2 regions of the Paenibacillus sp. 8b26 genome follow, and region 2 is predicted to be linked to the other one. Evidence: riboswitches for the same ligand, from Rfam matches in the RefSeq annotation. Region 2 holds a riboswitch; the other holds the start of a gene.
What was found. Region 2 has a riboswitch for FMN ahead of ribE (riboflavin synthase). Riboswitches for the same ligand answer to the same signal wherever they lie in the genome.

Region 1: another riboswitch for FMN. It lies ahead of ACQ4MX_RS07590 (DMT family transporter); the one in region 2 lies ahead of ribE (riboflavin synthase).

What each region holds. Positions count from the first base shown of each region.
Region 1 is NZ_CP192445.1:1,687,119-1,703,010, forward strand. It holds gene ACQ4MX_RS07555 (ABC transporter substrate-binding protein) at 1-776, shown strand, start outside; gene ACQ4MX_RS07560 (formate--tetrahydrofolate ligase) at 803-2,434, opposite strand; gene ACQ4MX_RS07565 (DUF6933 domain-containing protein) at 2,865-3,377, opposite strand; gene ACQ4MX_RS07570 (response regulator transcription factor) at 3,719-4,426, shown strand; gene ACQ4MX_RS07575 (sensor histidine kinase) at 4,428-5,372, shown strand; gene ACQ4MX_RS07580 (ABC transporter ATP-binding protein) at 5,467-6,390, shown strand; gene ACQ4MX_RS07585 (ABC transporter permease) at 6,383-7,078, shown strand; FMN riboswitch at 7,201-7,345, shown strand; gene ACQ4MX_RS07590 (DMT family transporter) at 7,518-8,465, shown strand; gene ACQ4MX_RS07595 (methyl-accepting chemotaxis protein) at 8,707-10,734, shown strand; gene ACQ4MX_RS07600 (carboxylesterase/lipase family protein) at 10,848-12,329, opposite strand; gene ACQ4MX_RS07605 (GbsR/MarR family transcriptional regulator) at 12,541-13,104, opposite strand; gene ACQ4MX_RS07610 (quaternary amine ABC transporter ATP-binding protein) at 13,622-14,845, shown strand; gene ACQ4MX_RS07615 (glycine betaine ABC transporter substrate-binding protein) at 14,820-15,892, shown strand, end outside.
Region 2 is NZ_CP192445.1:5,675,589-5,691,480, reverse strand. It holds gene ACQ4MX_RS26445 (hydantoinase/oxoprolinase family protein) at 1-1,144, opposite strand, end outside; gene ACQ4MX_RS26440 (DUF2953 domain-containing protein) at 1,308-2,021, opposite strand; gene scpB (SMC-Scp complex subunit ScpB) at 2,208-2,810, opposite strand; gene ACQ4MX_RS26430 (segregation and condensation protein A) at 2,779-3,573, opposite strand; gene ribH (6,7-dimethyl-8-ribityllumazine synthase) at 3,747-4,211, opposite strand; gene ribB (3,4-dihydroxy-2-butanone-4-phosphate synthase) at 4,240-4,932, opposite strand; gene ribE (riboflavin synthase) at 4,961-5,626, opposite strand; FMN riboswitch at 5,961-6,134, opposite strand; gene ACQ4MX_RS26410 (IDEAL domain-containing protein) at 6,202-6,669, opposite strand; gene ACQ4MX_RS26405 (thiamine pyrophosphate-dependent enzyme) at 6,890-9,178, opposite strand; gene ACQ4MX_RS26400 (2-oxoacid:acceptor oxidoreductase family protein) at 9,178-10,191, opposite strand; gene ACQ4MX_RS26395 (peptidylprolyl isomerase) at 10,443-10,877, opposite strand; gene lysA (diaminopimelate decarboxylase) at 11,039-12,406, opposite strand; gene ACQ4MX_RS26385 (spore germination protein) at 12,517-14,202, opposite strand; gene ACQ4MX_RS26380 (stage V sporulation protein AB) at 14,229-14,651, opposite strand; gene ACQ4MX_RS26375 (stage V sporulation protein AA) at 14,651-15,304, opposite strand; gene sigF (RNA polymerase sporulation sigma factor SigF) at 15,480-15,892, opposite strand, start outside.

The DNA of each region.
Region 1 (15,892 bases), 2.1 Mb from region 2:
GCATTATTTATCATGGAGAAACGATGGGCGACCTGTTCGCACTGGGGGCCAAAGCTATCGGTGGAAGTCTACGATTCAGTGAATACAGCGTCTATAAGCATCGTCTGGGACATGTTGCTGATGTTGGTCTTCCACTCGATACCCGCTTGACCCGTGCGCTTGATCCCGATCTGATTATCATGGCCAATTCGGATGAACAGGAATATGAGCGCATTGCCGGCATTGCGCCCACCGTCACCTTCAACTCCTTTGCCACGCTGGAGGAACGACTGCTGACGCTCGGATCATGGCTTGGCAAGGAACGCGAAGCCGAACAATGGCTGTCTGCCTTCGCCACCCGTAATCTGAGCATGTGGCAGCAACTCGGCACAGAAATTACAGTCGGAGAAACGGCTTCCGTCTTCATCTTCGATCAGGGTGATCGACTATTTGTGATGGGGATGTCCGGCTTCGCGGCGGCTCTTTACCACCCGCAGGGCTTTCAGCCCGCTGAGCCGATCCAAAAGGTTCTCGACGAAAGACATGGCTTCGCGGAAATTGAGCCCAACCAGCTCCCCGACTACGCCGGGGACCGTATTTTTATGCTCATTCCCACTGCTCCAGACTCCAAACGTACGTTGGATCACATGCTGAACAGCGCCCTCTGGAGTAGCCTACCCGCGGTACGTCAAGGCCGGGTCTATTTCGTAGAAGCAGACCGCTGGAATTGGAACGATGCCATGACCCGCCAAAAGCTGCTCACCGCACTGCCCAAGCTGCTCGGTGCTTCTTCATAAAGCGCCTAACATTTTTCGCAAAAATATTACATCAACCCCTGAATGCTTCCATCCGGCTCCAGCGACATATGCTCGGCTGCCGGGGATTTGGGTAGACCGGGCATGGTCATTGTGTTGCCCGTTTCCACGACCACAAAGCCTGCTCCTGCGGACAATGACACTCTGGACACGTGGATCGTAAAGCCCTCCGGTGCGCCTAGCAGAGACGGCTGATCTGAAAAAGAATACGGCGTTTTCGCCATGCATACAGGCAATTGCCCGAAGCCAAGCTGCTCCATGCCGGACAAGGCCCGTTTAGCTGCTGGAGTATATACTACCTCTGCCGCACCATAAAGCTCCTGCGCAATGAACCTAATTTTCGCTTGCAGATCAAGCGCATGATCATACAGCGGTACAAAATGGGCTTTGTCCTCTTCGAGTAGATTTAGCAGGCTTTGAGCCAACTTTTCTCCCCCTTGGCTTCCCTGTGCCCACACCTGCGATAGCTCTGCGGGTACACCCAGCTTGCGGCATTCCGCGAAAATCAGTTCCAATTCGGCTTCGCTGTCCGTTACAAAATGGTTGACCGCTACCAATACAGGCACGCCGAATTTTTGCAAATTCCGTACATGCCGATTCATATTGGCTAATCCGAGCTGTAAATGCTCCAGATTTTCCGCGTCCAGTTCATTTTTAGCTACACCACCGTTATATTTCAGCGCTTTGGCGGTTACGACCAGCACAGCCGCATCCGGCTGCAAACCGGACTGACGGCATTTGATATCAAAAAACTTTTCTGCCCCCAGCTCAGCCCCGAATCCAGCCTCCGTCACGACAACCTCCCCTAGCTTCAAGGCCAGCTTCGTACCGATCAGACTGCTGCATCCGTGCGCAATATTGGCAAAAGGACCACCATGCACAATGACTGGCGTTCCCTCCAGCGTTTGCACCAGATTCGGCTTTAACGCTTCCCGAAGCAGCACAGCCATGCCTTCTACTGCTTGCAAATCCTCTGCCGTTACCGTTTCGCCCGCTTCATTATATCCGATGACCATTCGACCCAAGCGCACTTTGAGGTCGTCGATATTTTCACTCAGACACAATACCGCCATCACTTCCGAGGCCGAGGTAATTAGAAAACCGCTTTCTCTCACCGCTCCATTCCCTGTTCCCAATCCGGTCACGATGCTTCGCAAACTCCGATCATTCATATCTACAGCCCGTTTCCACATGACTCGTTCCGGCTTCAAGCGTAAAGCATTGCCATGAAACAAATGATTATCGATCATCGCTGCCAGCAAATTATGCGCCGCCGAAATCGCGTGGATATCGCCTGTAAAATGCAAATTAATATCCTCGGCCGGAACAATCTGGGCTTGTCCTCCCCCGGTTGCTCCCCCTTTCATGCCAAAGCAGGGGCCTAGTGACGGCTCCCGCAGCGCAGCTATGGTCTTGTGCCCCAGCGCATTTAGCGACTGCGACAGCCCAATGGTGGTTAGCGTTTTTCCTTCTCCCGCCGGAGTCGGATTCATTGCCGTGACCAGCACCAGCTTTCCGTTCGGACGATCCTTCACCTGCTCCCACAGGGACGGATTCAGCTTCGCTTTATATTTTCCATACGTCTCCAGATGCTCTTCTTCGATTCCTGCTTCTTTGGCTACCTCAATAATCCGTTTCATGCTCGTTATGTACCCCCTGTTTTTAAGTCTGACCGATGGTGTCAAACACTGTATCGTTTTATTTTACCAAAGTGTGACGCTTTTTGCGCTGTGATTCATTTCATCGCAAGCTTTGCTTTCCTGTGAGTTGTAAAAAAAAGAGCATCCCCCGCCCAGATGGACTTTGGTGGATACTCTTTTGGCACTTCTGTTTAACGACCAGCTCTCCAATTAACTCGCAGCGTTAGCAGCGTAATTTTCAGCAAGAAATCCTTTGGAAATCAGGACAGCTTGGGATTTCTTCGTCGCAGGACCATAGCCTTGGGACAGCAGATCATTAATATGTAAGCGATTATAAAATACCCCTTACCTCTCTCTATATAGTCTTTTAGAACTATATTAGATTATATATCATAAGAGCAAATAAATGGAAATTATTTACGAATTGATCTCAAGACTCTCGCACATTTTCTTGTTTATAATGCTTTTCCAAAGCTTCTTTAAAAGCATCGACCGGATACTGGTATTGAACCGTTTTTAACACAATCCGGTTATTCCACTGATTTTTTTCCAACTCGCATCCATGCTCCATATCCAGTTCCTTCATGACAAAAATAATCTCATCCAAGGTTCCCATCACACTATGGCTGTTCGTCGTAGTAGCCAGCATCTGCTTGCCTTCCTGTGTGTACGCCTCTACAATTTGTTCATCAAAACCCTCACTGAGCATGAGTTCCTTCAAGGCTTGGACGAAAAGAGTTGGTAGATTTTTGTACTGCGCCTTTTTGATTCCGAACAGCGTGACACTCAAGCGGGATGCATCATGCATAAACACAATATTTTTTTTCCGATTCAGCAAAAACAAGTTGGCATGCCAACTATTCAAAGGCGGATAAATATCAACTTGTAGTGGTTCGATATCCCATTCCTTCAGCAGCTTTTGTGCTCCCCGTATGACAAACATCGTTGCTCTCCTTTATGACGGTTCTGTGCCGTAGCTCATGTTTTCGAATCATGTCCAATCTTTCGTATAAGGCATGTCCCGATTATCATAACACCGTATTCCAAATATCGGATTGTAAACTCTTTCAGTATAATATAGGAAGGTGGCGAATTTCCAGTAATTTGATTACATCTTATGCTGGGGATGGATAAAAAAATCCACTTCAGTGCATTTAAGTTGAGAATATTTGCCCGTTCAAATTCGTTGGATATTTTTTATGGAAATCCACTCCACTGCTCTATATAATTCAGGTACAGTTCGTCACACGAGCTTAATCTAAAAATTAGGGGTGTTCCACACCTATGAACCCACGCATACTTCTCATCGAAGACGATACATCCATTGCCGAGATGCTGCACAAAGCGCTTACCAAGGAAGGCTACACATTAACCACCGCCTATGACGGGGAAGAAGGGCTGCTTGCCTTTGAACGTCATACCTACGATCTGGTATTGGTGGATCTGATGATGCCGAAGGTCGATGGTATGGAGGTCATCCGTCGAATCCGTACCAACAGCGCTGTCCCGATTCTGATTATGTCTGCTAAAGATAGCGATGTGGATAAAGCGCTTGGACTGGGCTTCGGAGCAGATGATTATATCGCCAAGCCTTTTTCGATGGTAGAAATGACCGCACGCATTCAGTCCGCTATCCGCAGATCCACTATCTATGCGCGGCAGCAACAGCAGGAGGAACAGCCGAAAGCACAGGTCCTGACCTACGGAAATCTGTGCATTGATTTTGATCATTTTATGGTCACCCGCAATGAAAATGAAGTGCAGCTAACTGCCAAGGAATCTGATATTCTCAAGCTATTTGTCAACCATCCGAACCGTGTATTTACCAAAGCGCAATTATACGGGTTTATCTGGAAAGAGGATTATATGGGTGACGAAAACGTGATTAACGTCCATATTCGCCGCTTACGTGAGAAAATCGAAGAAGACCCCTCCCACCCCGTTCATATCAAGACCTTATGGGGCATCGGCTACAAATGGGAGAACGGCTGATATGAACATCGTGAGCATTTCTGAATGGATCGTCGTCCTCATCCTGTCCGTCGTTATTTTATGGTTCTGGAGAGAGCGTGCGGCCCAAAAGCGCAAAATAAAGGATATCCGAAACGCACTGGAACGAATTGTAACCGTTAATCATGCGGAAAAGCTGCTATATGTCACGGGTGACGCTGAGCTGCAAAGGCTCATGACGGAAATTAACCGTTTGCTGGACTTGAATTTGAGAGTGTCTGTGGATTATAACCGAAGCCAAATCGCCATGCGCAAAATGATTTCAAATATTTCCCACGACCTCAAAACCCCGCTTACGGTGGTGCTCGGATATGCCGAGATGCTGGATGCCGACCCGCATATTTTGCCGGAAGAACGTGCAAAGCTGCTATCCAGGATTCATCAGAAGACAAGCGAAGCGATTGAGCTGATCGGAAGCTTCTTTAGCTTGGCGAAGCTGGAGGCTAATGATACGGACATTCCGTTGACTCGGCTGGAGGTGGGAGAGCTGTGCAGACGCAGCATTTTGGAGTTTTATGATCTGCTGACAGCTCAGGGGTTTGCTGTGCATATTGATATCCCGGAGCACCCCATTCATGCCTTGGGGAACGAAGGAGCGATTGGGCGGGTGCTGAACAATCTGATCTCGAATGCGATTCGCTACGGTGCCGATGGTCGGACACTGGGACTGACTCTAACGGAACAGCAGGACACGGTGCGTATAGAGGTATGGGATCGGGGGCAAGGCATACAGGAGCCTGAGCAGGACAAGGTTTTTGAACGTATGTACACGCTTGAGGATTCCCGCAACAAGGCGATACAGGGCAGCGGGCTGGGTCTTACGATTGCCAAACGTCTGGTTGAGACGATGAACGGAGAGATTCATTTGAGCAGCATACCTTATGAGCGGACGGTCTTCTCTTTTACATTGAAAAAAATCAACTATTAATCGAACTTAATAATTTTGTAAGAAACGGGAAAGAAAAATGAACATTTCGCCCTTTATCCTTGAATTATCAACAGTATACGAAGGGAGAACACCCATGACTTATATATTACGGACGCATCAACTGACCAAGGCCCTGAAGGGCAACGAAATTGTAGCGGGGGTCAGCATGAATGTGCGCCAGGGGGAAACTTATGGCTTTCTCGGTCCCAATGGGGCGGGCAAGACAACGATTATGAAAATGATTACGAACCTGCTCAAGCCGACCTCGGGTGAGATTGAATTGTTCGGTGAAAAATTAACGCCAAAGTCGTACCACCTGCTCGGCCGGATGGGCTCGATTATTGAATATCCGATTTTTTATGACAGACTGACGGCCCGGCAAAATCTCGAACTTCATTGTGAATATATGGGCTATTATAACAAGCAGGCTGTTCGGGATGCACTGGAGCTGGTGAACCTGCGAAACGCAGATGACAAGCCGGTAAAGGATTTCTCACTGGGGATGAAGCAGCGTCTCGGGATCGCCCGAGCAATTGCGACCAAGCCGGAGCTGCTGATTTTGGACGAACCCATTAATGGATTGGACCCGGTGGGGATCAAGGAAATCCGCCAATTATTCCACATGCTGTGCAAGGAATATGGCATGACGATCCTTGTGTCCAGCCACATTTTAGTGGAAATCGAGCAAATTGCCGATACGGTGGGTGTGATTAATCACGGTCAACTGATTGAGGAAGTGTCGATGGAACAGGTGCGGGAAACCAATACGGAATACATCGAATTTACGACCAATGACTGCAAAAAAGCGGCCTACGTCCTCTCCCATCACCTGAATCTGACGAATATCCGAGTGCTAAACGATCAGAATATACGCATTTACGATACAAGTGTACCCCAGAAGCAAATTACGAAAACGCTCATTTTAAATGAGGTAGAGGTGGATTCCATCTACCAAAAAAACAGTACGCTGGAAGACTACTTCGTGCGGCTGTTACATGGAGGTGAACTTCATGCTTAAACTGATGCAACTGGAGCTGAAAAAGTTTCATTTGGCGGGATATATCCGTGCGGCGCTGATCGCCAACGCATGTATTTTTGGCCTGTTCATCATTATTGCGCTGGACAGCCAAAGTGAAGGAGTGCCCGAATTTACACGGTACGCTGAGCTTTTGGACCTCCTGGACTATATGGTCAGAGCCACATTTATTATTTTTGCCTCCGTCCTGCTGTGCCGCTTTATTGTGAGCGAATTTAAGTCCAAGTCGATTAACATCTTGTTCATGTACCCGATTGACCGCAAAAAGCTGATGGTCGCCAAACTCTTGATCGTGTTGCTGTTTACGTTCCTGTCCATTATTTTATCGGAAATCATCATTACGGCAGCCATTCATCTATTAAATCAGTTCGTCGTTATTGTACCGGATAAGCTTAGCCTCACTATACTAGGACAGCAATCAGTGCGGACACTGATCAATGCGGTTGCAGCAAGCTTTATGGGGCTTGTTCCGCTGTACATGGGGATGCGAAAATACTCTATACCTACCACCATTGTGAGCTCGATCCTGATCGTAGCCCTGCTGTTTTCGAATAATAACGGCGCTACACTTAGCTCCATTGCGCTTGTGCAGATCGGGTTCGCCGCGCTGGGGATGCTCGTAGCTTATGCGGCCATCCGTCGTATCGAGTACAAAGATATTACTTCGTAATATGCAATTTTGTAAAACGCTTTCAAAAAATAAATGAAAACCTTTGTTCGATGTACACATATTTTTCACTGGACTTCATTCTAAAACAGGTATATCCTATAGGAGAAATTAAAAAACGGAATAAGGATCTTCGGGGTAGGGTGTGATTCCCAACCGGCGGTATGGCTCATGGAGCTAAGCCCGCGACTCTGTATCTGGCAACAGGATACGGACTGATTTGGTGAGATGCCAAAGCCGACGGTAAAGTCCGGATGGAAGAAGATCGAAGCATGAACATGCCGCAAAGTGAATGAATACTGTGTTATTGGTTCTGCAGCAACTTCATTTAACTTGCATAAAGCGGCAAGTTTATTTGATCAACCCCCGTCTTGCATGGCCTATCGCCATGGACGGGGGTTTTTGTGCCACCGGTCCTGTATTCGCAAGGAGCTAATTGAGTATGAGTCAATCATCAACTGTACTAACATCCAAAGGTTTTGATCGTAGCTCCCACATGAAAAGCGGTTTTTGGCTAGTCGCAATTGGAGCGGCCTTGTGGGGCGCGGACCCGCTGTTTCGTATTATTTTGCTCAAATCATTTACCTCTACACAAATTGTGCTGATGGAGCATGTGCTGCTCTTTATCGCCCTGGCACCAGTGCTGTGGAAGCACCGCGAGGAGCTTAAAGCGGTACGGCTTCGTCAGATTTTGGCTATTTTGTTCGTCTCGTGGGGCGGTTCCGCTCTGGCCAGCGTGATTTTCACAATGGCACTCAGCAACGGTGATCTCAATGCAGTGCTGCTGCTCCAGAAGCTTCAACCGTTGGTCGCTATTATTCTGGCCCGCGTTATATTGAAGGAAATGCTGCCGCGTAATTTTGGAATCTTAATTGTCGTGGCTCTGTTCGGGACGTATCTTCTTACCTTCGGCTGGTCGCTCCCCTTCGGACATGTTCATGATTTCATCCACGTCGGCAGTCTGCTTGCACTAGGAGCAGCGGTCCTGTGGGGCGGTTCGACAGTAATGGGAAGCTACTTGCTTCGTTCGATGAAATATGAGACGGTGACCTCCCTGCGCTTCATGGTGGCTCTCCCTCTGCTGATCGTTCTCACCTCTGTGGAGCATGCACCTTGGAATATGCCTGCTGGCACATGGGCGGGCGCAGCAGTGATTATCAATCTGTTGCTGCAGGCGCTGCTCCCTGGTCTTCTCAGCCTGTTACTGTATTACAAGGGCCTCAGTACGACCAAGGCGTCTTACGCCACGATGGCAGAACTAAGCTTCCCGATGGTCGGTGTTGTAATTAACTGGATCGCTTTCCAGCAGATCGTTACGGTAGCGCAATTGACTGGCTTTATGCTTATCTGGATTACACTCTTTATGATTTCTCGTCAGCAAAAAAACTAATAGATTCAATGTCCATTTTATCCCTCACCCAAGCCAAATCGAGAAGATGCTTTTGCATCTCCGATTTGGCTTTTTATGTCTAAGTATTAATATTTAACATGCTACTTTAGAACTATTTTTAAATAAAAGCGTGTAAAAATAGCAACTATTCCTCGTTTCCCAAAGATTACATCTATAAAATTCTTTGGCTTTTGTCGAATAAAACAATGTAGTGATCATTAGACACAGAGGAGCAAGAACTATGACTAAAGCAAAACAAACAGTTCCATGGTGGAGCAGGTTTCTCAAACAGTTCTATTTAATGCGGACAAAATTGATTGTATCTTTTTTGGCGGTTCTATTGATTCCGAGCGTACTTATCGGGTACTTTTCTTATCAGGGGGCCACAACGCAACTCACTCAGCAAGTGGCTGGTTCTGTGTACACGAATCTGTATCTGATCCGAAGCAATGTCAATCAGTATGTATCGCCCATTGTGAAGGATCTGGACGTGTTTGCCACTGAAATCGAATCCAATTCCCTTGTTTCCAACCAGGAGGCCCTTCAGGCAAAATTGGATGTCATCGTCAAAGCCCATCCCGAGCTGGATGGCGCGTTCCTCGGCAATACGAAAGGACAATACGTTCGTTCGCCGAAAAAATCGACCGATTATGATCCCACGGAGAGACCGTGGTACAAAAATGCGATGCTGCAAAAGGGTAAAGTATCCGTTGGTGCTCCAATTGTGAGCCCCACGACAGGAAATCTGGCGCTTGCTGTATCAAGAACGCTGGAGGATGGTCAAGGAGCTATTGCGTTGAGTTTGAATCTGGACAAAATGAATCAAAACCTCCAGTCTGTTAAGATTGGCGAACGCGGGGGACTTTTTATTGTTGATTCTAATCATAAAATTGTATCTGGAACTGGAGCAGCCTTTAACAATTCAGGCAAAAAACCGGCAGACACCATTGAGGGACTTCCCGAAGTGGAAAAAAACGCTGAAAATGATACTCCTTCCGTATCACAAATGCAATTTATGAATAGAGATATGCTGGCCTTTACACTCAAGGACCCTCTCACCGGGTGGAACATTATCGCACTATCGGATCTGGAGGATTACAGTGATGCTGCCCAACCGATTTTGAGACAAAGCCTAATCGTTATCGCCATATCCACACTGGTTGCTGCTATCATTATTATCCTGATGATTCGCTCGTTCCTGATTCCACTGGGCAAGCTGCAAAATGGAACTCGCGAGGTTCGTGACGGCAACCTTACCGCACGGGTCAATCTGTTCGGCAAGGATGAATTCAGCGAGCTGGCGCAAAATTTTGACCAGATGACACATGCACTGCATACGATGGTTTCCGAGGTCAACCAAACGTCGTCCCGACTCGCGTCCTCCTCCCTGATGATCAAGGAAAGCACGGAGCAAACGACGGAATCCGTACAGCATGTAGCGGAAACGGTTATGGAATCCGCAGAAAATGCGACCACCAGTGCGGAGGCATCCGAACAAACAGCCAATGCCGTCGAGGAAATGGCGAAGGGTGTCAGCACCATTGCGGAATCGGCAAGCTCCATCGTAGATTCAGCAGGACAGACTGAGCATGACGTAGCCAAAGGCAGCCAAATGATCGGCAGCGTTCGCACACAGATGGACCGCATTCTGGAAGCTGTGACCCAAACAGCCAGCCTGATGGACGAGCTGTCACAGCTCTCTGACGATGCGAAGCAGATGAATAGTGCAATTGCTGCCATTGCCAAGCAGACCAACCTGCTGTCGCTGAACGCGTCAATCGAAGCCTCCAGAGCAGGCGAAGCCGGGCGTGGATTCGCCGTAGTAGCCATCGAGGTTCGCAAGCTATCGGAGCAATCCAAGGAAAGCGCGGATTCCATCAGCCAAATCATTACACAGATGCTGGATCTGATCCAGCGTTCCACGGCTACGATGAACGGTAATGTCCGTAACCAAGTGGGCGAGGGACTGCGTATTAGCCAAGATGCAGAAGGTGCCTTCACGAATATTGAGCGCTCCACATCTCATATTGTGGAACAGATTCAAAGCGTGTCCGCAGCCGCTGAACAAATTTCAGCCAGTACGGAGGAAGTTTCGGCTACTGTTACCCATCTGGCAAGCCTGTCCCGCAATTCGGCGGATAGCTCACAGACGACTTCCGCAGCCGTTCAAGAACAAATGGCGGCGATGGAAGAAATCGCTTCTTCCTCTCAGGAGCTGTCCAACATGGCGCAGGATTTGCAAGAGCTGGTTAAGCGATTCAAGATTTAGTTCCTGCAATACATCTGCACCTGTTCAATCTAAAAAAACCTTCGTCCGTATACAAAAATACGGGCGAAGGCTTTTAGTATGTTAGGGCATTAGACGATATCTCAATACTTGGATCAAATACTCATCTGTCCGGTCAACTGGCGGCGTCTTTCCCCTTCCGGGTCATGCTGAACTGAGATGCCTTGATGAAAAATGGTCGTAGCACGCGATTCCCTGTCGTATACCGGCCATTCCCCTTCCGGCAGCACAGGCTTTCCGTCACGTGCAAAAGCAACCCATGCCTGCTGCATATCGTAAGCCAGCGTCCTCATAGGCGGATGAACGTCCAATCCGAGCTTACCTAGCAGCTCCAGATTATCAAAAACAAACGCAATTTCCGCGCCGTGAACCGCTTGTCCGAATACAGGATGCCCCGGCAGTGTCCAGTCAAAACGGTACATCCACACCGGGGCATGAACCGCTTGTGCAACCGCTAGAGCCAGCGCAGGTCGCCAGAAGAACAGATCGGTCAGCATCTGCGCTTGCCCCTCAATCGTAACAGGGAAAGGTTCCGTCAAATCGCCAACATCTGACATGCCCGTCATCATTTCCAATGCCTGGCTCGCCATCGACTTGTTCATCAGATGGGATTCCTTGCGAATAAAGTAAGCACCCTCATGCAAATTCGTTCCGATCAGAACGGATACCTGCTTGGCTGATCCTTTGGCAATCGCAGATAAAGGTACGTCAGGCAAGGTCACACCGTCCACAACGGGTTGATAGAGCATCGCCAGCCCCGGGCCAATCATTTCATGCGTCTTGGCCATGGCAAGCATGAGCGCCTCCGTCGGCAGCGTGAACAATCGTTCCGGATGCAGGGTGTCCACCCCCAACTGCTGGAGATATGCAGCCGTGACTTGCTCCGCCTGTGAAGTCGGCAGCACCTGCGATGCTCCGCTTTGTAAAATAGCACGCTGGAACAGGCCCTCTGCGGCTGGCATAGCCAATAACGCGGCAATGCTCATAGCTCCCGCTGATTCACCGAACACCGTCACCTCGTCCGGGTTACCGCCAAATGCGGCGATATGGTCCCTGACCCATTCCAAGGCAGCAATCTGATCCAGCAGCCCCGCATTAGAGGTCAGTCCGTCTCCCCGTGGAGTCAGGTGCAAAAAGCCCAACGGCCCGAGCCGATAATTGAGCGTAACGACGACAACATCGCCATTTTCCGCCATCCGTGCCCCATCATATAATGGAATAATTCCCGACCCGGTTACAATGGTTCCGCCGTGAATCCACACCATCACGGGTCGTCCCTTTGCAGGTGCCTCCGAAGCAGGCGTCCAGACGTTCAGGTACAAGCAGTCCTCCGACTGCTCAGGCGGTTCCACTAGATTCCCGGTCAAACTCTCAGCAGATGGCATAGGCTGCGGACAGATCGGCCCAAAGCGCGTTGCATCTCGTACCTCTTCCCAAGGCTTCAAAGGCTGAGGCGCGTGAAAACGCAGTTCCCCCACAGGAGGCTGTGCATATGGAATGCCTTTCCATATATGATATCCATTCACCGTTTCCCCACGAAGCTGACCCAGGCGGGTATGTACTGTAATACTTTCCATATATGAAGCCTCCTTTAACCTGTATGTTCAGTATTAAATATTCAACACAGCGTTATATCAATCATTTCATATTTCTATTATACCCTTTGCGCAGGCCCAAACCAAAAATCGAACAAAGCTAATCCAAAATTAACAAAGCCAAACACAAAAAAATGCCAGGAACAACTTTCTACGCTCCGGCATTTTTATGGAAATAAAAGAGGATAAGCGATTAATCACGAACCTCTTCCTTTGGGATCAGCTTGTATATTTCTTCGCTTTCCATCGAATCAATCAGTCGGTCCAGCCACTTGTAATAGGCCACAGCCTGTTTCATTTTCAAACGATCCTGCTGGAGAACAGCCTTAAATTCCTCATATTCCCCATCCCGCTCCAGTAATCTGTCAAGCTCCTCAATGGCCTTGCGCAGCACCAGCAAATTCGTTTCAACCGCTTTTCTCCATTTAATAGCAAAGAAGTCTGTGAACGTTTGATGCCAGTCATATTCGACTTCATACAAATCCTTGCGTGAGCCTTTGCTCCACACCTTGTTGACCATTTTTAAATCCAGCAGTGTTCGGACACCGGTACTCATGCTCGTTTTGCTCATTTCCATTTCACGGCCCATTTCGTCCAGCGTCATCGGTTTATCCGCAAAAAAAAGCAAACCGTACAAATGCCCCGCAGACAGGGTGATCCCATACAAGTCCATATTTTTACCTATAGCTTCTATGACACGTTTGCGAATTTTTTGCAGCGAAGCCTGCTGCTCATCACCTAACTGGTACAAGCTCATGCTTGCAACCTCCTAATTTTAGAGCATTTTGCCTAAGATCGTATGAACGACTTTTACCCGTAACCGATTGGCTTTGACGCAACACATGAAATCTTTCAATTAAAAATGAAATGTTTCAAAAACAAAGCTTCTGTCTATATTACAACAGCATGGGTCGTTCAAAATCACAATTCGCAAAATTGCTAATGATAGTAAACTTTTAAAATTATGGATATACATAAATCTTTTGCTTATGATTATATTTCATTGTCTATTTTAAAAAAAGAGCTATCGGTTGTAAAGTTCCGAATGTTTGAGCATTCTATAGAACGAAGGAGCATATCGAAGGAAACTTTGTACAGTTTTTTCTGTACGTACTTTACAAACAGTTTTTTTGTTTGAAATGTAAGCAATGCTTCTGTTACAATTAATTTTGTCATTAACCGTTCAGGATGTTCAGAATTATGATTTTTATACTCATTCCTTAATGTAACACGGGGTTAATACCAAGCAAAGTATAGAAAGAAGAGGTGTATGTATGACGATTTTGGAAGTCAAAAATGTCAGCAAACTCTTTGGTCCTCACGCAGAGCAAGGTGTTCCGCTCCTGGAGCAAGGCTGGGGCAAGGAAAAGTTGGCCAAAGAAAAACAGATTACTGTTGGTGTCAATAAGGCCAACATGGAAATTAAGCAAGGTGAAATTTTCGTTATTATGGGCCTTTCGGGCAGTGGCAAGTCCACTTTAGTACGAATGCTAAATCGCTTGATTGAACCTACCTCCGGTGAAATTCTGGTACACGGCAAGGATCTCCGCAAGATGAACAAAGAACAACTCCGCGAAGTTCGCCGTAAAACCATCAGTATGGTTTTTCAAAAATTCGCCCTGTTCCCACATCGGACTGTATTGGAAAATGTAGAATACGGCCTTGAAATTCAAAAGGTAGAAAAAACGAAGCGCCAGGAAAAGGCACAGCAAGCGCTGGAACTGGTCGGTCTTAAAAACTGGGGCGATAAAATGCCCGATGAACTGAGTGGCGGTATGCAGCAGCGGGTCGGTCTGGCACGGGCGCTGGCTAATGACCCTGAAGTGCTTTTGATGGATGAAGCATTCAGCGCACTGGACCCCCTCATTCGCCGTGACATGCAGGATGAGCTGCTGGAGCTTCAAGATAAAATGAAGAAAACGATTGTGTTTATTACCCATGACCTGGATGAAGCGCTGCGGATCGGTGACCGGATTGCATTGATGCGGGACGGATCGGTCGTGCAGATCGGTACACCGGAAGAAATTATGATCCAACCGGCTAACTCTTATGTAGCCCGCTTCGTCGAGGACGTGGATCTGTCCAAGGTACTGACGGCTGCTCATGTCATGCTTCGTCCAGAAACGATCACAATGGATCGCGGTCCGCGTGTTGCTCTGGAATTGATGCGGGAACGCGGGATTTCCAATCTGTTCGTCATTGACCGTACCAAGAAGCTGTTGGGCGTTATCAATGCTGAAGATGCTGTCCATGCACTGCGCAATAATTTGAAGATTGAAGATATTCTCATGACGGACGGACCGCAAGTTGCTGCGGAAACGGTCATTAATGATTTGTTCGAAATTACAAGCTCGTCCAAGGTCCCTCTGGCTGTGGTCGATGACAAACAGAAGCTGTTAGGTGTTATCGTCCGTGGAGCTTTGCTGGGCGCACTTGGCGGAGATGTAACCACCACGAAGGAGGTGAATGCCCTTGATTCCGAAACTGCCAATCGCTGAGTGGATTCAAAGTATTGTAGACTGGATGGGTATTCATCTGGCTGGATTGTTTAATGTTATCTCTTCTGTTATTGAAGCTGTTGTAGGCTTTTTCTCTGGGCTGTTCATGCTTCCGCACCCTCTGGTGTTCATCGTGATCATCGGGATTATCGCGTTTATGATCGGTCGGGTTCAGCTTACGCTGTTTACCGTCATCGGCTTCCTGCTGATTGACAACCTGGGCTATTGGAGCGAAACGATGAATACGCTCGGACTGGTCATCACGTCCGCACTCGTATCCATTGTCATCGGGATTCCAATCGGGATCTGGTGTGCATATAGCAAAACGGCGTCACGCATTATTACGCCTTTGCTTGATTTCATGCAGACGATGCCTGCGTTCGTATATTTGCTGCCTGCGGTTACCTTTTTCAGCCTTGGTGTTGTACCGGGCGTAATCGCATCTGTTATCTTCGCGATCCCTCCAACCATTCGCATGACGAATTTGGGGATTATGCAAGTGTCGGGTGAATTGGTCGAAGCCTCCGACGCATTCGGTTCAACCTCGGCGCAAAAGCTGTTCAAAGTACAACTGCCGCTGGCTATGCCAACCTTGATGGCTGGTATTAACCAGACGATTATGCTGTCACTGTCTATGGTTGTTATTGCTTCTATGATCGGTGCGGAAGGTATTGGTGCCGTTGTATACCGTGCCGTGACACAGCTCCAAATTGGTAAGGGTTTTGAGGCCGGATTGGCTGTCGTTGTTCTGGCTATCGTGCTTGACCGTTTCACGCAGAACCTGTTCAAACCAGCGAAAAGAGGCAAAAGCCGCGTATCTACCAAACAAAAGGTATGGATTACCTCTGCGGTTACGGCTGTCATTCTGATCGCTGGCGCATCGCAATATTTTGTTGGATCGAATCATTCTGCATCTGGCAAAGGAAACGCTGCTGCCAACCCGGTTGGCGAAGAAGTCGGCTACAAAATTATCGGAATTGATGCCGGGGCAGGTATTATGAAATCAACTGCCAAGGCGTTAAAAGACTACAATTTGTCCGACTGGAA
Region 2 (15,892 bases):
ACCTATCCGGATTCAAATATCCGCACAAAAGAAACGCATCCGTCAAAGCAGCTCTTTCCCCCGTGCCGTAACAGGCAGGCCCCGGCGACGAACCGACTGACTCCGGTCCTACCTTAAGCAGCCCTCCATTGTCAATCCAGGCAAAGGAACCGCCGCCTGCCCCTACCGAATACATCGAAACGGAAGGTAGCATAATCGGCATCCCTGCCAACTGATTGGTTTGTGTGAATGTAGGCTTACCGCCTTCAATAATGGAAATATCAGCACTCGTGCCCCCCATATCAAAAGTGATGACATTGGCAATATCTGCAGATTTTGCGGCTTGTACTGCACCGATTACCCCTGCGGCGGGTCCGGAAAACAAAGTTCGTACTGGCGCCTGTGCAGCTGTGCCAATATCCATAATACCGCCATTCGATTGCGTAATAAAAGGCTGCGTCTGGACTCCTTCTTCATTCAAACGTTCACGAAGCGTTTCAAAGTAACGCTGGACGTTTGGCTGAATATACAAGTTAACGGACGTCATAGCCGCCCGCTCGTATTCCCTCATTTGAGGCCACAAGGCGGAAGACGCATTCACACCCAACTGGGGAGCGATCTTACGTATCCGCTGAACAGCCAATTGCTCATGCTGCGGGTTTTTATAGCTATGCAGGAAGCAAACCACTACCCCGCTCACTCCGGAATCCAGCGCCCCGCGAATCGCTTGATCCAGACTATCAGAATCTAATGAGGTATGTACCGTACCGTCATGCAGCATGCGCTCTTTTACCGTAAAGACCCGTTCTCTCGGCACAAGCGGCTCAGGCAGTCTGGAACGAAAATCATATGGTATCGGCAGCCGTAAACGCTGGAGAGCCAGCAAATCCCGGAATCCCTCGGTTACGATGAGTGCAATCGCCTCACCGCGACGCTGTAGTAACGTATTTAGACCTATTGTAGTGCCGTGCACGAAGTAATGTATGTCCTCCGGCTTGATGCCACGCTCTTTCAACAAGGCTAATCCATTTGCAATCCCCTGTGCAGGGTCCAACGGAATGGTTGGAGTTTTCACTCCCCATAGCTTGCCGTTCTGATTGTCCAATATGGTTAAATCCGTAAATGTTCCCCCAATATCAATCCCTAATCTCCATGAATCGCCCAACCTTTACTGCCTCCTCTTGTTACGCACGATCTCTCTGCTATAATTACGACTAATTCTATCGACATTATATAAATAAATCAAGATATTCGATAAAATTCGACAATATTATCAAGAGTATTTTTGTGCTACCCTAAGTTCAGAGAAGGATGGATTCCATCGCTCTTTACTCTTCACTGCTGACCTGACGATTCTCAGGTTTCTTGGAGAATACGCGCTTCCACGCCTCTGGGCCGCCCGGTACGCGCCATATGCGGTAAGCCAACATGAGCATCGAATAAACGACATAACCTAGTGAAATACTTGCCTCACAGGTCAAAGTGGTAGTAAAACGCAGGCGATCTACCCAATAGGGCACAACAAACAGCTTGGGCGTGCAGTTCATGCGCACAAAGCTGGAGGCAAAACCGATCAGTGACGTTTTCAGTCCCCAGAGAATACCGGTAGAGGTAGCCGTATAAGCAGCGTCAGCAAGACTGATATTGGTGGACCATTCCATTTTCGACATTTTCACATGGGATAGCGTATGACGTATCCATCGGTGAAAGGAGCGTGTTCCTTTCAGCAGAATCCGAATATCGTGTATAAATCGCTTGATTTTCTCTTTATCGATGGTGCCGCTGTCAATAGAAGCATCGGTTTTATGTATGTTTTTGTTGCGATCGAGTCGATAGAGTAGCCCTTTCTGCAAACTTGCCAGCAGAATAGCCGGAATGTCATAGTTTATTTTAATCCACCCGTACAGAAATCTGATCTCCAGATGCGCCCGGTCATCATTATCATGCTTGGCAATATCCAGCTTCAATCGGATACGGGAGAGCAGAACAGCCAGCACAAGTAACAAGACGACGATGATGGCGATACCGATCCATTTCCACACTGGCGAGTCCTCCCTTCCTTTTTTCTACATAGATATACCATGGCAAAAATAGTATGACCCTTCACCCGGAAAACATGCATCCTGAAACGCTAAACAGCCAGCCCCATTACGCAAGGACTGGCTGTTTTCTAAATTTCGAATCTTTAACAATGAAGAGAAACCTGTAAAACAAGCTCCTGTCAGGCATCAAGATTCCGTATCGTTCATATCCGGGTGATTACTCTCCAAACGTTCGAACAACAATTGTGTCTCTTCCTCCAAATTATCCGAGTCCTCAAACTGCTCAGGCTGCGGCAAATCCGCCAAAGAGCCCAGACCAAAATAATCCAGAAATGACTTCGTCGTACCGTACAAAATCGGCCGTCCGATAGCCTCAGCCCGACCTTTTTCCTCAATAAGCTCCTTGTTGACCAGAGTATGTATGGCCCGCTCAGATTTGACACCGCGAATATCTTCGATTTCAACTCTTGTAATGGTCTGGCGGTAGGCCACAATGGCAAGTGTCTCCAAGGCCGCTTGCGACAGCGAGGCACGTGCCGGAGAGTAGGCGAGCTTTTCAAAATAAGGTGCATGTTCGGATAAGGTTGCAAGCTGATAGTGCCCGGCGATACGGACAATTTGCAGACCTCTTCCTCCCTGCTCCATGTCCTGCTTCATATCCTCCAGACCCTTTTCAACCAGCTCTTGCTGCTGCTCTACAATGTCGGCGATCTGCTTGGCGGACAACCCTTCCTCTCCCGCGAGAAACAGCAGTCCCTCAATAATTGATTTCAGCTTCAGATAATCCATTAACCCGTAAATCCCCTCTCCACTCCATTACAATATCATCGAAAAGCTTCTCCTGATAGCAGAAAATCTGCTTCATTTTCATCAATTCGAGGATAGCCAAAAAGGTGACTACCACTTCATGCCGATACATATCCTCATGCATCAGCTTGGAGAACAGAAGCCGTCCCCCCGTTCCTACCATCTCTAACGCCCCGATGACCTGCCGAATACGGTCCTTGACCGAAATCTCATCCCGGTGAATACGGGTTACCGTCGTACGTCGTTCTGCTTTGCGCAGCGCACGCTGAAAAGCCGCGACCAAATCGCTTGCATGCAGCCCATGCACCGGATTGGCGGGTTCGGTGGGCAGGTATGCGCTCAAATCCTCCGGCTCCTTGCCATAGATCAGACTTCGTTCCCATTCACGCTCACTCAGATGGCGGGCAATCCCTTTATATTTACGATACTCCACCAGCTTGCGAACCAGTTCATCCCGCGGATCATAATCTTCTTCTTCATAAAAATCCAAATCATCATATTCCATTACAGGTGGCTTGGGAAGCAGCAATTTACTCTTAATGGATAAGAGCGTCGCCGCCATCACCAGAAACTCGCTCGTAATGTCCAGCTCCAGCTCCTGCATACTGTGCAAAAAAGCCATATACTGATCGGTAATATCACTAATCGGGATATCCTGAATATCGATCTCGGCCTTATCAATCAGATGCAACAGCAGGTCCAGCGGACCCTCGAATGTTTCCAGCTTGTAATTTACGACTGTCAATGTGCTTCCCCCTGCCTTACTCCAATCATCATTCAACAATACCTTTCCCCGTTAGCACTTATGCTCGACTTTATCAATCCCTCTTTCTGTAGTATATACGTCATCGCCTTGCTTAACAATCCAATCCCTTTTTCCTGCTATAGTTATGTCGTTCTATTCAGGTATTCGCAAAATTAAAACTGCTTGCCCAGATTCGCCATCTCAATCGCAGCCAGTGCGGAATCCCAGCCTTTATTACCAGCCTTCGTACCTGCACGCTCAATAGCCTGCTCAATGTTTTCCGTCGTTACTACACCGAAAATAACAGGCACGCCTGTTTTCAGACTGCTTGCCGCCACACCCTTGGCCACTTCATTGCAGACGATATCATAATGCGAGGTAGAACCACGGATCACCGTACCCAGCGTAATAACGGCATCGTATTTACCGCTTGCAGCCATTTTTTGAGCAATCAATGAAATTTCAAAAGCACCTGGCACCCAGGCTACATCAATCTCCTCTTCCTTCGCTCCATGCCGTTGAAGCGCATCGATTGCACCGCTTAACAGCTTACTTGTAATAAACTCATTAAACCGGCCTACCACAATACCATACTTCAAACCATCCGATACGAGATTACCTTCCAGAAAACGTGCCATATGAATCAACCTCTCTTTTTTAAATTATTTACAATGACATACGACGACGATAGTCAATCAAATCCTGAATACTGATCAGCTTCAAATGATGACGGTTGGCGATCACTACCAAATCGGGTACTCGGGCCATGGACCCATCTTCCTTTATAATTTCGCAAATGACCCCGGCGGGTTTGGAGCCGCAGAGTCGGGCCAGATCGACAGCCGCCTCAGTATGACCCGCACGCTGCAAAACACCCCCATCGCGGGCGATCAGCGGAAACATGTGACCAGGCTTGCGAAAATCGCTCCCTGTGGCTGTCTCGTCGGTCAGCGCACGCACGGTCAAAGAACGCTCGGTTGCTGAAATCCCCGTTGTGGTCTCTCTATGATCTACCGACACCGTAAAGGCTGTGCCGTGGAAATCTGTATTTTGCTCCACCATCGGCTGCAATTCCAGTGCCTCGGCTCTTTGCCCTGTAATCGGTACGCAGACCAACCCGCGGCCTTCGGTAATCATGAAATTAATGACCTCGGGGGACGCTTTTTCTGCCAGAGCGATAAAATCGCCTTCGTTTTCCCGTTGCTCATCATCCACCACGATCACGACTTTACCGTTTTTTAGATCCTCCAGCGCTTCTTCTATGGAATCCAGACGAATTTCCACTTCCTGCTCCAACACACCATATTCCACTACGTCAGCCACTATATTTGAATGGCTCTCACTGCTTCCGCTTTCCATTACGCTTTCCTCCTTATTTCTTATGGCATCAGGCAAAGCCGTGTTTCGCCAAATAATCCAGACTCATAGGAGCTTTCTCCATTTCCTCCGTCGCCGCTGATCTTCCGTAATTCAAAAGCTGCTCCACATATTTACCTAAAATGTCGCATTCAATATTGACGGTGTCTCCCTCACGTTTGGCCTGCAAGGCCGTCTCAGATAAGGTATGGGGGATGATAGATACGGCAAAGGTATCTCCTGTGCGCTGGGCAACCGTCAAGCTGATGCCGTCGAGTGTAATCGAGCCTTTGAGAAGAATATATTTGAATATTGCCTGATCTGTAGGTGCAACTTCGTACACAACCGCATTCTGGTCTGATGTCACCCGACGAATCGTGCCCGTTCCATCCACATGTCCTTGCACGATATGCCCTCCGAACCTGCCATTCGCCGCCATAGCCCGTTCCAGATTGACCCGGCTACCGGATTTCAACTCATTCAGATTGCTGCTGCGGAAGGTTTCAGGCATCACATCAACCTTAAAATCCTTAGTACCCACCTGTGTTGCGGTCAGACAAACACCATTCACGGAAACACTGTCTCCTATTTTCAAATCGTCCAATACCACAGAACCCGCAATGCCCAGCACCATCGCTTCTCCGCTTCTGGAAATCTGCTGAATGCGTCCCACTTCCTCGACCAATCCGGTAAACATGCCTTCACTCCTTTCCATCTAAAGTTCAGTTTATCCCTGATTCATCTGGCGTAAGCGCAAAAAACCCCCAGTCCGGATAATATCCGTCACGGGGGTGATGAGAGTCGAATTTGCAGTATACAAGCGCAGTCCATATACATCCTGAGACCACATGAATGATAAGTTTGCCAATAGAAAGCATGACTGGCCATACAACTAAATACGCTCAGAGCGCGTGCGAAAACGAAAGCTTGTAGAACAAGCAATCTTCCGTTTGCTACCTGCAACGAAATAAGCCGTACGTACCATTACGTATGCTAAAAATCGGCACATGTCATGTCATGCACATGCGCTTCGTATCCTTCTCCCATCCAGACTATACTGTCGGTCCCGGAATTGCACCAGGTCCACCTTCTGCTGATCGCTCAGCATCCGGGTCACGGACTAAGCCGCGCTGTTCATCGCAGAAGCGATTTACAGACACGTCATCACCGCCGGTGGGGAATTGCGCCCCGCCCCGAAGGATCTTGCTTTATTCAATTGAATTAGCATTAAACTTGTTACGTATATTAGCACCGACTTCTAAAAAAAGCAAGTTATCTGATAGACGCTTCTGCTTTTGTTTTGACATATTGGCTGGAAAGCTCTTCAAACCAGGCTCTATCATTCATGTGAAGCGCTAGATCAATCAGATCGGCCAGTTCTTCGATCCCGAGCTGCGTAGCATGATCGAACGTAATGACCGCTGAAGCGGTTGGTCCGCGGCCACCCTCCGTGCATATATCGTAATCCAGCCGTACATCAACATGCCCGTCGATAAACTCGCATTTCAGAAAATAAATAATCTCGCACATTAAAATGGGACGCACCTGCGTTTCCAGCACACAATCCATCACCTTGGCGGAATAATGCTGGTTCGTCAGCGTAAATTTGTGATCTGTCGCTGCCAGGGAAGTCCGTCCAAAGTCATCCGTAAATTTCAATTCCACTGGCGTGATATTCATGACCTTGGGTATTTGCTTCTTTATAATTTCGATTATCTCAACTGTATTCAGCTTAATCATACCTGCACCTCATTGCATCTTAAAATTCAGAGAAAGCACTAATTCAACATGTTTCACGTAGGCCTCCACTCCTATATCGGAAATCATTACCTGATTTTTTATGCTTCATCCCATAAACGACAAAAAAGATTCTTCGCGCAACAAGCGCAAAGAATCTTGATCGAACCGGTACCGCAACATCTTATAACAATGTTCAAAGTGTATTATGCAAAAAACTGGATTATAGCTCCGAAATTTCATGTTTCTTTTTCAGAATATTCCAGCGGCGTTCAATCTCCTGCTCAAAGGTAGCCAGCGTGGCTTCCTCCTTAAGAAGATGTTTTGTTTTGCCCATTAATTTGAGCCATTCTGCGGCTGGAATCCGTTTTCCCTTGTCCTCCGGATTGTACGTAATCGTCGTACTGCCTTGCTCAATCTCGTACAGCGGGAAGAAGCAAGACTCCACAGCAGCCCCCACAATGCTGGTACCCAGTCTATCCTCGGATTTCCAGTTCAGCGGGCAGGCGCACAGGATTTTACCATAGGCGGTCCCCACGTTATTTGCATACCATTGTGCTTTGGCCGCTTTACGCAGCATATCCTGCGGATGGCTTTCGGCTGCCGTGAAGGCATATGGAATGTTACAAGCAGCCATGATTTGCACGGTATCCTTGTGATGCCCTTGCTTTCCTTTTTGCATTTTGCCTACACCCGACGTACTGGTCATGTGACCGAGCGGAGTGGAGTACGATTGCTGTGAACCTGTATTCATATACCCCTCGTTATCATATTCCAGCATGATCAGCTTATGATTACGCAGAGCCGCACCAATCGCAGAACCCATACCAATATCCATCCCACCATCACCGCTGATCATGATAAAGGTCGGATCGTCCGACATTTCAATTTCATTACGGCGCTTCATTTCCATGTAAGCTTCCAGCGCTCCCGAAAGTGTAGCGGCCCCGTTTTGAAAAAGATTGTGGATCATCGGTTGTTTGTGTGATGTATATGGATACCCTGTCGTCGTCACATATACGCAGCCTGTCTGGAACAGCACGACAATATCCCCTTCAATACCTTTGAAAAACAGTTCCAGCGCAGACAATGCCCCACATCCTGGGCAAGCCCCGTGACCTGGTGTAAGACGGCGTGGTTTGGTTGTCAACGACCGCAGGGGTGGTACCTTGACTTTGAGCTTCCCGGTCGCCTCGTCCGGCGTAACCTGAATCAGGCCCGTACGGTATGCATTGCCACGTGGCGGCTGCATAACTTGCGGCATCACCTTGTCCGGTGAACCCGGATTAATTCCGTAATAATCAAAGGGCTTCTCCGCTCGTCCGGCCTCTGCCGCCTCAATCGCAAGCTGGAAGAACGCCTCTGCATCTTCCGCATAAAAATCCTTGCCCCCCAAGCCAAAGATACGGCTCAACACGAGTGTCCGATTCAGCGGGTCCTCCTGCAAGGCCGCCTTAATTTCATGCGTTAAATTACCGCCGTCTGCCCCATACGAGTCTGCACGTTCACCTACCAGCAGCGCCTTGACATGGCGCAATGCCTCGCGAAGCTGCTCGGCAGGAAACGGTCGAATGATATTCGGACGAATTACACCGGCCTTAATGCCGCGCGCGCGGAGCTGATCGGCCACATCCTTGGCCGATTCAGCCGCCGAATTCAACAGGAATACCGCGACCTCAGCATCCTCCATATGATACAGATCCAAAATCGGGTATTCCCGACCGGATAAAGCAGCATATTCTGCTGCTACCTGCTCATATACTCCTTCTGACAACTTCAGTGCTTCGGACAGCTGAACATGATTATTCGTCAGGTCATCGCCGTTCATATGCGCGCCCACGGTAACAGGATGATCAAAATCCGTAATATTCGGATAATTTAAGTTCGGGTTAGGACCTACAAAACCGCGCACGGTCTCAGCATCGGCAAAATATTGCACTTTACGTTTTTGATGGGACGTATAAAAACCGTCATATGCAACCATTACAGGCAGCCGAACATCGCTATGCTCTGCGATTTTTAGTGCCATGATGTTCATATCATACACAGCCTGTGGTGTACTTGCCGTCAAAATAACCCAGCCCGTATTCAAACCATAGTACAGGTCCGAATGATCCCCGCGAATATCCAGGGGACCACTGACAGCTCGTGTCACCAGATTCATAACCATTGGAAAACGAGTACCTGACTGAACAGGTAACTGCTCCAGCATGTACAGGAAACCTTGCGAACTAGTGGCGTTCACAACCCTCGCTCCCGCTGCGGCAGCTCCATAACAAATCCCTGCCGATCCGTGTTCTCCGTCTGCTGCAACCAGCTTAATATTATGCTGACCTCTCGTTCTCATCTGATCCAGATACTGCGCTACCTCGGTAGATGGAGTAATCGGGAAATATCCCATCATATGATAATTGATCTGCGCAGCCGCCGTAGCTGCCATTTCATTACCGGATTCGAACGTTGTCACTTGCGCGGCGCCTGTCTGTTTGAGTTCTTCCTCCAGTTTTGCCATTACGCACGCCCTCCTTCATATACCGGAAATTGGTGGGCAACTCGATTCTGTTCCGCCCATCCCCATTGCTCGCGACGCGAGCTTAATGCCCCCGATGGGCAAATATCTACACATTTCAGACATCCTTTGCAATACTGGTAATCAATCCCTTGCAAAAATGGAATCATTCTTCCGCGTTTGTCTGCTTGCTCTTCCCATACAAAACAGTAATCCGGGCAAATCGAATCACACTTGGCACAATGGGTACATTTATCAGCTTCATATTCAGGCACATACCCCTGACGTGAACCACTAACATCTCTCGTTATGCTGTTTCCCTGAGTTGCAATAACGCCCCCCAGTAGTTGCGTTTCGTATCCCAGCAATGGCTGCGGACGTTCAAAAACCCGATCCTCTGCGTCATCAGTAACCGGATATACGTGCAGTTCCATTTCATCATAACCACGGTTAAACGTACGCAGATTAGGTTCTACTAACAGTGGATTTTTCTTTTCAAAGGTACTGCGTATAACCGATCTCATTGCTTCCGGGTCCAGGAAATCACAGACACGGAACAAGGCACCGAGCATGGACGTATTTAGTTTGGTTCGCTCTTCCAGTGCGATGCCCATCGCATCCACCACCGCTAATGTACCGGATACCAGTCCCAAATCAGCCCGTATTTCTTCTGCTGGACGTGTAGAATTAACCACTACAATCCCATCCGCTGGCAGTCCGCTGATTACATTTACCGTTTTGTATAACGTTTCATGGAAAATGCCTACCACATGCGGTTGCTCAATCGGACTGTGATCCCGAATATCGACTTCTTGCTCACAGAAACGGACGAAACTTTTAACCGGAGTTCCCTTTTTTTCCGAACCATAGGACGAAAAATTTGAAGCATTCAGCCCCAGACCAAGCACCCCGGTTTCGGCCAACATTTTGCCAGCCAGATTAGCGCCGAGTCCACCAATGGATTCCAGCCGGATTTCAAAAAATCCGAGTCGATTTGTGCTCGTTAAAATAGACAATGTGATAAGCCCCCTTCTTTTCCAATCCTTACTAAGTTTGAATACTCATATAAAAAAAATGGAAAATGCATTCTTATGAAAAGGCTATCACAACACTTACTTTTCGAATGTGATCTTACGCACTGTAATGACTATGGGATTGCAAAAATCAATAAACCGTCAAACAAAAGACAACAAAAGCCGCCCTGTCCAAAGACAGAACGGCTTAGGTGCAACGCTATTTAAAAAAGATCATGTAATTAACGGTAAAATTACACGTCAAATACTTTAACCTCTTTCATTTTGTCGCCTTGTTTTACAGCATCAATAAATTCCATACCTTTGGTCACTTGACCAAATACAGTATGTACTCCATCCAAATGCGGCTGTGGAGCGTAGCAGATGAAGAATTGGCTTCCGCCTGTGTTACGGCCTGCATGCGCCATGGATAGAACGCCTTTGGCATGCTTCGTTGTGTTCGTAGCTGTTTCGCAGTCGATCGTGTAGCCAGGGCCGCCTGTGCCTGTTCCATTAGGACAACCACCTTGGGCAACAAAGCCTGGAATAACGCGGTGGAAGCTCAAGCCGTTGTAGTAACCGCTGTTTGCCAGCTTTTCAAAGTTAGCAACCGTGTTTGGCGCTTCTTCTGGAAAAAAATCAATTTCGACGATACCGCCGTTTTCTAGATCTATTCTACCTTTTTTCATTGTTTGTAGCTCCTTTTCAACCTGTTTTGAAAGCTAAATAGCATCAAGTTCCAGTTTACTATGAATTGCCGCGCTTAGCAAAGCCTTGTCCAAAAAAAGAGACCATTGTCCCCGGTATATCACTCCGGATGAATGGCCTGTTTCGTCACACGTATTCAAAATCAGGAAGAAACCGTAATCTTGGCGTTGGGATGAACCGATGAACTGGCTTGGTCACGAACCAAACGCTGTGGCACGACATCATTCCGAACGATATCCTCATAGCTTTCCCGGCGTACCACCAGTTCGGCCTCACCATTGTTTACAAATACAACCGCTGGTCGACGTATCCGGTTATAATTACTCGCCATGGAATAATTGTAGGCTCCGGTTGAAGCAACAGCGAGCAAATCCCCGCTGGTCGGACGCGGCAGCTCCACATCCCAAATGAGCATATCGCCGCTTTCACAGCATTTGCCCGCAATGGATACCGTCTCCTCGTTCGCATCGTGCGCCCGGTTAGCCAGCATGGCTTCATACTTCGCCTGATATAGCGCTGGACGCGGATTATCCGTCATTCCGCCGTCAACCGAGACATACTTGCGCACCTGTGGGATATCCTTGACGCTGCCCACGGTATACAAGGTGGTGCCGGAGTCGCCTACAATGCTCCGTCCCGGTTCAATCCAGATTTCAGGAAGCTCGTCATACAGCCCGGAAAAATGAGTTTTTACCGCTTCGCCGATAGCCTGTACATAGGTGGAAATTTTCAGTGGTGTGTCCTCTTCTGTGTAACGAATGCCAAATCCCCCACCCAGATTAATAACCTTGAAAGAAAACTGAAGCTGTTCCTTGATTTCTCTGGAAAAAGCGGCAACCCGTTCGGCAGCCATTTGGAAGCCGTTCACTTCAAAAATTTGCGATCCTATATGGGAATGTACCCCCAGCAGGTTCAGATGATCTAGCCTGATAGCCTGCTCCACCGCATGGCTTGCTGTACCGTTCGCAATGTCAAAACCGAACTTTGAATCCTCTTGGCCTGTGGCCATATATTCGTGCGTATGTGCTTCAACCCCCGGTGTAACCCGCAATAAAATATTTACCTGCTGTTTCCGCTCGGAGGCAAGGACCTGAAGCAAATGCAACTCCATCTCGCTGTCGACCACGAAGCAACCAATTTGCGCATCTAACGCCATTTCAATTTCTTCCGGTGTTTTGTTGTTGCCGTGAAAATGGATTCGCTCTGCCGGAAATCCAGCTTGCAGCGCGGTGAACAGCTCTCCACTGGAAACGACGTCGAGCGACATCCCTTCTTCTGCAGCCAAAGCACACATCGCCATTACGCAAAATGCTTTGCTTGCATAAGCGACTTGAAACTTCAACCCGGTTTCATGAAAAGCTTCTATAAACTCCCGGCAACGCTGGCGTACTAACTGTTCATCTACAATATACAGCGGTGTTCCAAAACGCTCCTTCAGAAGGGTCGTGTCGCATCCGCCAATCTCCAAATGTCCAGTGCTGTTAATTTTACTGCTTCCATGCAAATACATGTTCTGGCGCCTCTCTTTCTGGAACAAGCAAGTCATATTCCATCGAATGTTTACACCAGTATAGCAAAAAAAACATTAAGAAGAATGGATTTTTATACAGATCATTTATATTAATGTTCCTGCCCGTTGCCAGAGTTCGAATCGGTGTTTGCATCCGTACCCGGCATGCGTGTATTGTCCCGCGTTTTGTTAGATGACGGACGGTTAGGCGCACTCAGTACAGGCATACGGAACAAGATGGAGGCCATCGCCTTGGAATTAAATGGAATGAACGGCCACAGGTAGGAAGAATTGTATGACCGGTGCAGCGTCAGCATCAAAATGATCAGTGTCGTGCCTACGATAAAGCCCGGAACGTGGAAGATAGCCACAGCTATCAGCAAAACCAGCCGGATTAAACGATTCGCCAATCCCAATTCATAGCTCGGCGTTGCGAACATCCCGATAGCAGCCACAGCCATATACAGCACAACTTCATTGACGAAAAGTCCCGTTTTGACCGCAATATCCCCGACCAAAATGGCGGCGATCAAGCCCATCGCCGAAGCCAGCGGTGTCGGTGTATGGACAGCCGCCATGCGCATGAGATCGACCCCCAACTCGACAATGATAAACTGGGCGATCAGCGGTAGATGAGCTTCCTTTTGAGGACCGATAAAATCGAGAAACGCCGGTTTTAGCTCGGGGTTGATGACCATAAGCAGCCACATCGGAAGCAAAAACATCGAGGCAAAAATCCCTATAAAGCGAACCCAGCGCAAATAGCTCCCCATAAAAGCCGTTTGCCGATTCTCTTCCGCATGCTGACACAGGTCAAAAAAGGTGGTGGGCAAGATCATCACGCTGGGTGAGGTATCGACGAAAATAACGAGTCGGCCTTCCATAATATGCGAAGCCACAACATCTGGTCGCTCCGAATACCGCACTAATGGATATGGATTCCAGCCTTTATTAATAATCGTCTCCTCTAATTGCTTATCCGCCAGCGGGATGCCGTCCAGATTGACGTTTTTAATTTTATCGCGTACCGTGTCCACCATCACTTTATCCACGATATCATCAATATAGCCCAAGCATACGTCTGTCCGGGTGCGGCGGCCAACCTGCATCGCCTCAAATTTAAGCCCAGGGTCCCGCAAGCGGCGACGAACCAATCCCACATTTGTCAGCATCGTCTCTGTAAAGCCGTCACGGGCACCACGTACGACGCGCTCCAGTGACGGTTCCTCGGGATTACGTACCGGATAATTACGGGTGTCCAAAATGATCGAAAAGCGCTCACCTTCCATAAAGAAGGCACTATAGCCTGTCAGCACCTTGTTGATGACAACCGACATTTTGTCTGTCTTTTCCACCTGAATATGCGGAATATAATTTTCAAAATACGATTGCAGTCCGTCTGTAGACAAATCATCCGGTGTCAGATAGGTGAGCCGCTTCAGCACTTCAATCATGACCAGGTCCTTGGCAAAGGTATTCAGAAACAGATAGCCGATATGTCGCCCGCCTAGTGTCATCTCCCTGAATACGACATCAAAGGTCTCTCCCAGACCGATTACTGTTTTAAGTGTTTCCTGATTTTCCTTTATTCTTGGCGATATATCATCCTTACCCTGCCAGTAAAGAACGGATTCCTCTACGTTATCAGAACGCTCACTCTCTTTTTTGTGCTTAAAACGTTCTGACTCCTGTGCCAGCCTTTTTTTCCATGGGCTCATCTCTTCCTTGCCAGCAGTATGACCTTCATTCCCGATGGCTCCATCCTCCTGATGTTCTTGATCCGGTCTATGCTCCATATCTCTTGCCCCCTTCACTTTCCTTGTTATCGGTTGTATACGAACCAGTCAAAAAACGAACCAGTCACCTTACCCAACACCATCGCCATCAGCAGGCCAAACATATACACGGTCATATGGAGCCGTTTGGCGAGTATAGGCAATAGATTTAGTACCTCCGTCAGTGCTGCGGCGAGTAAACCGATAAACACTCCGCAAAATAACCCCGGTATCCACGTAAGTACGCCCGGCAACGGCAAGCATATATTCCAAAAATCGGCTACCGTTCCCACCACTGAACCCAAAATCATAGATTTTTCGTATGCTCGTGATTTGTTATAGGTACGGGTAAGCTGTGCAAGCCGAGGAATCATATCCAGCACAATAAAAAGTGCGATCACGCCACCACCCACAGCAACGCCTCCGGCGATGCCTAAAATGATCTGAAGTGCACCCTGTACATACATCATCATCGGCGCTTATCCTTCGTAAGCATACGGGCCATCTTTTCATATTCCTCCGCCACAACATACTGATCCACATTTTCCTGATACAGATACATTTCAACTTCCAGCGGCGTCGGCTCCTCGTTCCATTTTTTTTTGAATAAATGATTAAAGAACACAATCATGCCGAAGCCAATACCGATCGAATACGCAATCTGAAACAGATATGGATGCTCATCCTTGTGTCCGGTAATCATCTCAACAATCCGAACCTGCACCTCCATCATGCTGACGTCAGCGTGAAAATTCATAATCGTGAGCGCAGAGCCAAAGAACAGAAGCACCCACACCAGAACAAATAATATTCTGGATGGCTTACGCGGTTTCTCCACGATTTCCACAAGCACATGCGGCTTGCCGAGAGATTCCACGACAACACCCGGAATGCGTTCTCTAATTTTCGATATGATTTGCAGCATGTCCACCAGTATCAGATTGCCGTCCTGTTGCTGCGGCCGCTTAAGAACAAGCTCCAGCAGCTCGTTTTCCCATTCGGGATCTGCCAGCAGATGGGCTACATCCCCCAAATGCAAGTCATGCCCCTTTAACATGCGTACACGACTGCGGAGGCGTAAATAGACTATGGGAGCCACTGTAGGAGCCGGACTATGGGTCATCCGATCCCCTCCTTATCCTCGTAATTACTGGTTAGTATGAGGCGAAGCCAGGAAACATATTCTGTGCACTTTCTGTTTCTCCACGCAAAAAGGGTACCCCTGACCATTAACATGGCTTGGGAATACCCTTTGTAATTACGTATACATGAGAATTTAGCAAAAATCCTCACCGATATTATTGAGCAATCTGATCGCGAATCGACTGCAAAATCTTTTTTTCCAGCCGCGATACCTGCACCTGGGAAATACCAAGTCGGCTTGCGACCTCCGATTGAGTCTGATCGCGATAATAACGCAGATATACAATGAGCCGTTCCCGCTCAGTCAGCCCCCCGATAGCCTCATTCAACGCCAGCTTGTCGAACCACCGCTCCTGCGATTCATCTGCAATCTGATCCATAAGCGTAATCGGATCGCCGTCATTTTCGAACACCGTTTCGTGAATCGAGGTTGGCGGCTTGTTAGCCTCTTGGGCAAAAACAACATCTTCTGGTGTAACTCCCAGTTCATCTGCGACTTCCTTGATCGTAGGTAAACGGTTCAGCCGTTTGGACAGCTCGTCCTTCATTTTGCGGACCTTATTGGCCG